2 regions of the Micromonospora ureilytica genome follow, and region 2 is predicted to be linked to the other one. Evidence: predicted binding sites of a transcription regulator. Region 2 holds the regulator's gene; the other holds the start of a gene.
What was found. Region 2 encodes HrcA, which represses chaperone genes, less so after heat shock. Its sites were predicted from a motif close to GGTTNGCACNCTCNNNNNGAGNGTGCNAACC; they were not measured.
Positions count from the first base shown of each region.

Region 1 (4,157 bases), 650 kb from region 2:
GTACTGGGCGGAGCCGCCGAGGGTGAGCCGGTCGTAGTCGATGGTGGCGACGCCCTGCGACTTGGCCTTGTCGAGCACGGCCTTGCCGGTGCCGGAGTCCAGGTTGACGATCATCAGGGCGGTGACGCCGCTGGTGATCATCTGCTCGGCGATGGTCTGGAAGGCGGTCTTGTCGTTCTGGGCGTTCTGGATGTCGTACTGGACGTTGGCGGCCTTGAACGCCTCTTCCAGGAAGCGGCGGTCCGCCGTCTCCCAGCGGGGGGAGGACTTGCTGTCCGGAAGGATCACGCCGATCTTGGGAGTCTTCTTGGAGTCGGCCGAGCCGTTGCCGGAGTCGTCGCTACAGGCTGTCAAGCCGCCGGTCGTGAGCAGGCCCACGGCGGCGATGGTGAGGATCCCCTTACGCATGTGCAGGGTCCTTTCGGAGGTGGGGGAGGTGTTGTTTTGTTGTGTCCGGCAACGTATTTCGCGTCACACCAGCTCCACAAGACCGCGCAGGTCACTAGTTTGTTGGGGGCGATAACAATTCAGCAACGCGACTGTTACTCAGTGGGTATCCCACCGGGCATCCGACGTAACGAACGCCGTCAGTGGGTCTGCAACGGCGCGGTACGCGCGTCGGTCAGCGCCACCAGATCCGCCGCGGCCAGTTCGAGTTGCAGACCGCGCCGACCAGCCGAGACGTAGATCGTCGGGAGGCCCAGCGCGGATTCGTCCAGCACTGTGGGCAACCGCCGACGCTGCCCGAGCGGGCTGATCCCACCGCGTACGTAGCCGGTTGCCCGCTCGGCGACCGCCCGGTCCGCCAGCGCCGCACGCTTGCCGCCGACCGCCGCCGCGAGCGCCTTGAGATCCAGCTCGCCGGTGACCGGAACGACAGCCACGGTGAGCGCGCCGTCGACCTCGGTCACCAGCGACTTGAACACCCGCTCCGGTGCCACGCCGAGCGCCACCGCCACCAACGCGCCGTAGTTCGGGGCGTCCGACGCCACCCGGTACGGATGGGTGCGATGCGCGACCCCGCGCCTGACCAACAGTGCCGTTGCCGGAGTGCCCTGTCCCGCCACACCGGCGACGCTAGTCGACCGGCCGGCCGATCAGCACCGTCGGTGCGCCGGCGACCCGGGTGAGCACCAGACTCGCCGCCTCGTCCCCGGCCAGCCGTAGATCCCGTCGGAGCTGCTCCGGGGTGAGCGCCGAACCCCGCTTGAGGATCTCCACCCGGCCCACCCGACGGTCGCGCAACAGAGCCCGCAGGCGCTTGAGCGAGAACGGCAACACGTCGGTGATCTCCAGGCAGCGCGCGTACGGGGTGCGGACCGGCTGGTCGGCGTAGAGGTAGGCGATGCTCGGATCGCCCAGGGTGGCGTCCAGGTCGGTGGCCAGTTCGGCGACGAGGTGCGCGCGGACCACCGCCGGATCCGGGTCGTACAGGTAGCGGCGCGGCGGCCCGACCGGCGCCTCGTCGGCGCCCGAGCCGGTGAGCTGGTGACGCTGGTTCTCGACGCCCCGCTGGCGGTAGAGGGTGGCGCGGCGGGGCACCTCCGCCAGTGCGCCGCACCAGAGCGCGGCCTCGACCAGGTCACCGTCCACGCCGACCCACTCGGCCTCCGCGCCGGCCGGGATGAGCGCGTGGTCCAGGCCCGGCGCCACCTTCACCACGGTGCGTGGCACCCGCTCGGCCAGCCCGGTGACGAAGTCCCACGGCGGCGAGTACGCGCGCGGGTCGAAGATCCGCCGCCCGGTGCCTGTCGCGCGGCGGGCCGGATCGCAGAAGACCCCGTCGACAGCTGACACGTCGAACCCGGTCGCGTCGCCGCACTCGACAGTGAACAGCTCGGCCAGCCCGGCCGCCGTGGCGTTGGCGGCGGCCATCGCGGCGGTCACCGGGTCGGCCTCCACCCCGTACACCCGGATGCCGGCACGGGCTGCGGCCAGCGCGTCGGCCCCGAGCCCGCACCCGAGGTCGGCCAGGGTGCGCACGCCGGCCGCGTGCAGCCGGGCGGCCCGACGGTCGGCGACCACCCGGCGGGTGGCCTGCTCCAGGCCGGGACGGGTGAGGAACATCCCAGCGGCGGCCGCGCCGAACTTGCCGACCGCCCGGTGGCGCAGCTCGGCCTGGGTGAGGGCCGCCGCGGCCAACGTCGGCGGCACCCCGGCCGCGCGCAGCGCGGACGCCGCGGCCAGTGGGTCACCGCCGGCCAGCCCGGCCGCCGCCGTGAGCGCGGCCGACCCCTCGGGGGTACGCAGCGCCGCCAGCTGATCGAGATCCACCCGGCCATTGTCCGGGTGGACCCGGAAATCCGGGCTGGCGGGGCGCGACTCGCTGGCACTCTCCTTGACGGAGTGCTAGCCACGGAATAACCTGCGATTAGCACTCTCACCATGAGGGTGCCAGCTTCCGGGTCTCGTGACCCGGGTGCGCACGCCAGGCGGACCGGCACCCGCGACGACGGCACCGCCCGGTGGCATGAGGCAGATTGACGCTGGTCAGCCCCGCTGACCAGCAACGAAACCAGTACCCCAGGAGGGTATGCCCGTGACTACCGCGACCAAGGTTGCGATCAAGCCGCTCGAGGACCGCATCGTGGTCCAGGCGAACGAGGCTGAGACCACCACGGCGTCGGGCATCGTGATCCCCGACACCGCCAAGGAGAAGCCGCAGGAGGGCACCGTCCTCGCTGTGGGCCCGGGGCGCGTCGACGACAACGGCAACCGGGTTCCGGTTGACGTGCAGGTCGGCGACACCGTCCTCTACTCGAAGTACGGCGGCACCGAGGTCAAGTACGCCGGCGAGGAGTACCTGGTGCTCTCCGCCCGCGACGTCCTCGCGGTCATCGAGAAGTAAGCAACCGATCAGTTCCATTGCCCCGGTCCGGCTCGCCGGGCCGGGGCAATGGCGCTTCGAAGGGACATTAATGGCGAAGATCCTGAGCTTCTCGGACGACGCCCGGCACCTGCTGGAGCACGGTGTCAACGCCCTCGCGGACACGGTCAAGGTCACCCTCGGCCCGCGCGGGCGCAACGTCGTCCTGGACAAGAAATTCGGTGCGCCGACGATCACCAACGATGGTGTGACCATCGCCAAGGAGATCGAGCTCACCAACCCGTACGAGAACCTTGGCGCACAGCTGGTCAAGGAGGTGGCGACCAAGACCAACGACGTCGCCGGCGACGGGACCACCACCGCGACCGTGCTGGCCCAGGCGATGGTTCGCGAGGGTCTGCGCAACGTGACCGCCGGGACCAACCCGGCCGGCCTCAAGCGGGGCATCGACGCGGCGGCCACCAAGGTCTCCGAGGCGTTGCTCGGCCGCGCCGCCGAGGTCACCAGCAAGGAGTCGATCGCGAACGTGGCGACGATCTCCGCGCAGGACTCCACGATCGGCGATCTGATCGCCGAGGCGATGGAGCGCGTCGGCCGCGACGGTGTCATCACCGTCGAGGAAGGCTCGATGCTCACCACCGAACTGGACGTGACCGAGGGTCTCCAGTTCGACAAGGGCTTCATCTCGCCGAACTTCGTCACCGACCTGGAGGGTCAGGAGTCCGTCCTTGAGGACGCGTACATCCTGGTCACCACCCAGAAGATCTCGGCGATCGAGGAGCTGCTGCCGCTGCTGGAGAAGGTCCTGCAGAACAGCAAGCCCCTGCTGATCATCGCCGAGGACGTGGACGGCCAGGCGCTCTCCACCCTGGTGGTCAACTCGCTGCGGAAGACCCTCAAGGTCTGCGCGGTCAAGGCCCCGGGCTTCGGTGACCGGCGCAAGGCGATGCTCCAGGACATTGCGATCTCCACGGGCGCCGAGCTGGTCGCCCCGGAGCTGGGCTACAAGCTCGACCAGGTTGGCCTGGAGGTGCTCGGCACCGCCCGGCGCGTCGTGGTCGACAAGGAGAACACCACGATCGTCGACGGCGGTGGCCAGAAGGCCGACGTCACCGACCGGGTGTCCCAGATCCGCAAGGAGATCGAGGCCTCCGACTCCGACTGGGACCGGGAGAAGCTGGCCGAGCGGCTGGCGAAGCTCTCCGGTGGCATCGCCGTCATCAAGGCTGGCGCTGCGACCGAGGTCGAGATGAAGGAGCGCAAGCACCGCATCGAGGACGCCATCGCGGCGACCAAGGCTGCGGTCGAGGAGGGCACTGTGCCCGGCGGC
Region 1 is NZ_JADOTX010000001.1:6,401,828-6,405,984, forward strand. It holds gene IW248_RS29465 (sugar ABC transporter substrate-binding protein) at 1-408, opposite strand, end outside; gene ybaK (Cys-tRNA(Pro) deacylase) at 588-1,067, opposite strand; gene IW248_RS29475 (THUMP-like domain-containing protein) at 1,078-2,274, opposite strand; gene groES (co-chaperone GroES) at 2,540-2,848, shown strand; gene groL (chaperonin GroEL) at 2,919-4,157, shown strand, end outside.
Region 1: the regulator HrcA is predicted to act here: its motif matches at 2,370-2,400, upstream of groES (co-chaperone GroES).

Region 2 (4,157 bases):
CGCCTCCCCGGGGGTGTTGGCGATCCTGGATCGCAAACACAGCGCCGGCCGGGCCACCGCCGCCGCCCTGGAGGCGCGCGACGCCGGGTTCGAGCACGTCAACCTGGATCTGATCTACGGCACCCCGGGGGAGCGGGCCGAGGACTTCGCCGCCTCGCTGGAGCAGGTCGTGGCCGCCGGAGTGGACCACGTCAGCGCGTACGCCCTGATCGTCGAGGACGGCACCCGGCTCGCGGCCCGGATGCGGCGCGGCGAGCTGGCGTACCCCAGTGACGACGTGGCCGCGGACCGCTACCTGGCCGCGGAGGCCGCGCTCGACGCGGCCGGGCTCTCCTGGTACGAGGTCTCCAACTGGGCCAGTACCGAGGAGGCCCGCTGCCGGCACAACCTGCTCTACTGGACCGGCGCGGACTGGTGGGGGCTGGGGCCGGGGGCGCACAGCCACGTCGGTGGGGTGCGCTGGTGGAACGTGAAACACCCCTCGGCGTACGCCCAGCGGTTGGCCGCCGGCGCGTCTCCCGGGCTGGCCCGGGAGGTGCTCACTGTCGACGAGGCGCACATGGAGGACGTGATGCTCCGGCTGCGGCTGGCCAGCGGCCTCCCGCTGGCGGTGCTCGACGCCACCGGCCGGGCCGGCGCCGAGCGGGCGCTGGCCGACGGGCTGCTGGCCGCCGACGAGTACGCCGCCGGCCGGGCGGTGCTCACCCTGCGCGGGCGGTTGCTCGCCGACGCGGTCGTCCGCGACCTGCTGCCCTGAGTGGCCCGCTGCCCCCGGACCGGGGGCAGCGGTGTTCCAGACCGGCCGGGGGAGCGGCCGGCCCGGCTCACTTGATGAAGTTGGCAGTCATCGGGTAGCGGTACGGGGTGCCCTCGTTGGCCTTCACGCCGGCGATGATCCCGAACAGGATCTGGATCACCACGACGGCGATGCTGGGCAGGAAGAGCAGGCACCAGCTCACGAAGAGCAGCACGAACGCGATGACCGACCAGAGGATCTGGAAGTTCAGGGCGGCGAGGGCCTGCGCCCGGACGGTCGGCGACTGCTGGCCGCGGGTCAGGTAGGCGATGAGCGGGGCGACGAAGCCCAGCGGACCGAAGCTGACCAGCGCGCCGAGGGCGCCGCCGAAGTGCGCGACGAGCGACCAGGTCTTGTCCTCGTTGTTGGCGTAGCCGCCACCGGGGCCGCCGTATGCCCCACCGGCCGGGTAACCGCCGGGTGGGGGATAGCCCCCGGGCGGCGGATAGCCGCCTGCCGGAGGGTAGCCGCCTGACGGCGGTTGGTCACCGGTGGGCGGCGGATAGCCACCGGCCGGGGGATAGCCGGCCGGGCCGGGTGCCCCGGACAGTGGTGCGGTGGGCGGCTCGGACGACGGGAACGGGCCTGGGGAGGTGGGCTCCGGCGGGTAGTTGCCGGGGTCGCCCGACCCGGGAGGGCGAGGAGGTTCAGTCATGGATGTCACGGTAAGGGCCGGTGGCAACGCCGCACCAGAGCGACACCGCCCCGCCGTGCGGGCCGATCAGCCCAATGGGGTGGCATGGGCCGCACCGACAGGTGGTCGTTGATCATCGCGTCGGCGGGCCTGCCGACGTAGACTGGCACTCGTTACAGTCGAGTGCCAGGACGGCCCGGCCGGCCCACGGCGCCGGCGGCCGACGTGCGACAGGAGGTGCGGAGGATGGGTCTCGACGACCGGAAACTCGCAGTGCTCCGCGCCATCGTCGAAGACTACGTCTCCACCCAGGAGCCGGTCGGCAGCAAGGCGCTGGTCGAGCGGCACCAGCTCGGGGTCTCCCCGGCCACGGTCCGCAACGACATGGCCGTGCTGGAGGAGGAGGGCTACATCCGGCAGCCGCACACAAGTGCCGGCCGGGTGCCCACCGACCGCGGCTACCGCCTCTTCGTCGACAGGTTGTCCCGGGTCAAGCCGCTCAGCCCGGCCGAGCGCCGGGCCATCGAGCGCTTCCTGGTCGGTGCTGTCGACCTCGACGACGTGGTGCACCGCACGGTTCGCCTGCTCGCCCAGCTGACCCGTCAGGTCGCCGTCGTGCAGTACCCGAGCCTGGCCCGTTCCTCGGTGCGTCACCTGGAGCTGGTGCCGATCTCCACGACCCGGCTGATGCTCGTCATGATCGCGGACACCGGGCGGGTGGAGCAGCGGCTCGTGGAGCTGCCCGGCCCGGTGCCCGCCGACGACGTCACCGACCTGCGCCGACTGATCAACGAGAAGCTCGCCAACGCCCGGCTGTCCGAGACGCCACCGTTGGTGCAGGCGCTGGTCGAGGAAGCGCCGACCGGGCTGCGCCCGACCATGACCACGCTCGCCACCGTCCTGCTGGAGACACTTGTCGAGCGGCACGAGGAACGGATCGCGCTCGCCGGCACCGCCAACCTCACCCGGGGTGGCCTGCTCGACTTCCAGGGCTCCCTGCGGCCGATCCTCGAGGCCCTGGAGGAGGAGGTCGTGCTGCTCAAGCTCATCGGTGAGACCGAGCCCAGCACGACCCGGGTGCTGATCGGCGACGAGAACGAGTTCGACAACCTGCGCGCCGCCTCGGTGGTCAGCACCGGGTACGGCCCGGGTGCCACGATCGTCGGCGGCCTGGGGGTGCTGGGGCCCACCCGGATGGACTACCCCGGCAACATCGCCACGGTGCGCGCCGTGGCACGCTACGTGGGCGAGTTGCTGGCCCAGAACTGATTGGTCAGGGCCGATGCGGCCGGCTGCGGCCGCCGACCGGCGCAACGCGAGACGAACATGAGGACACGGAACGCAGTGGCCAGGGACTACTACGGCATTCTCGGTGTGAGCCGGGAAGCCTCCGATGACGAGATCAAGCGCGCCTACCGCAAGCTGGCGCGCCAGTTCCACCCGGACGTCAATCCGGACCCGGAGGCTCAGGAGAAGTTCAAGGACATCAACGCCGCGTACGAGGTCCTCTCGGACGACCGGAAGCGGCAGATCGTCGACCTGGGTGGCGACCCGCTCGCCCCGGGTGGCGGCGGCGCCGGAGGTCCGGGCGGCCCCGGAGGCGCCGGTCCGTTCGTCGGTTTCCAGGACATCATGGACGCGTTCTTCGGCGGTGCGGGAGGTGGCGCCCGTGGCCCACGGCCGCGTACCCGCCCGGGCGCCGACGCGATCCTGCGACTCGAACTCGACCTGCACGAGACGGCGTTCGGCGTGGAAGCCCCGATCACCGTTGACACCGCTGTGCTCTGCACCACCTGCTCGGGCGCCGGCACGGCCGCCGGCACGCACCTGGCGACCTGCGAGGCGTGCGGCGGCCGGGGCGAGGTGCAGTCGGTGCAGCGCACCTTCCTCGGCCAGGTGGTCTCCGCCCGGCCGTGCACCGTGTGCCAGGGCTACGGCACCACCATCCCGCACCCCTGCCCCACCTGCGCCGGCGACGGTCGGGTTCGTACCCGCCGCTCGCTGACCGTCAAGATCCCGGCCGGCGTCGAGGACGGCATGCGGATCCGGCTGGCCCAGCAGGGCGAGGTCGGCCCCGGTGGCGGCACCGCCGGTGACCTCTACGTGGAGATCCACGAGCGCCCGCACGACGTGTACTCCCGCAAGGGCGACGACCTGCACTGCCGGGTCACCGTGCCGATGACGGCGGCGGCGCTGGGCACCCGGCTGACCATCAAGACGCTGGACAGCGAGGAGACCGTCGACGTCAAGGCCGGCACCCAGCCGGCCAGCACGCTACGACTGCGCGCCCGGGGCGTGCCGCACCTGCGCGGCACCGGCCGAGGCGACCTCTACGTGCACCTGGACGTGCGGACTCCCACCAAGCTCGACCCGGACCAGGAGAAGATGCTGCGCGACTTCGCCAAGACCCGTGGTGAGGAGGTCGCCGAGCTGTCCAAGCAGGGCGGCTTCTTCTCCCGGATGCGCGACGCGTTCAACGGGCACGCCTGAGGTGTCCGCTCCGCTCTTCCTGGTCGAGGCGCTGCCCACCGGCGACGCGCTGACCCTGGACGGCCCGGAGGGGCACCACGCCGCCACCGTGCAGCGGCTGCGCGTCGGCGAGGAGTTGCTGCTCGCCGACGGGCGGGGTGGCACGGCCGCCGCCGTGGTCACGGCCGTCGGCAGGGGCACCCTTGAGGTCACCATCACCTCCCGGGGGTACGCGGACGCGCCGGTCCCCCGGATCGC
Region 2 is NZ_JADOTX010000001.1:7,052,168-7,056,324, forward strand. It holds gene hemW (radical SAM family heme chaperone HemW) at 1-757, shown strand, start outside; gene IW248_RS32525 (DUF4870 domain-containing protein) at 825-1,451, opposite strand; gene hrcA (heat-inducible transcriptional repressor HrcA) at 1,677-2,699, shown strand; gene dnaJ (molecular chaperone DnaJ) at 2,775-3,920, shown strand; gene IW248_RS32540 (16S rRNA (uracil(1498)-N(3))-methyltransferase) at 3,922-4,157, shown strand, end outside.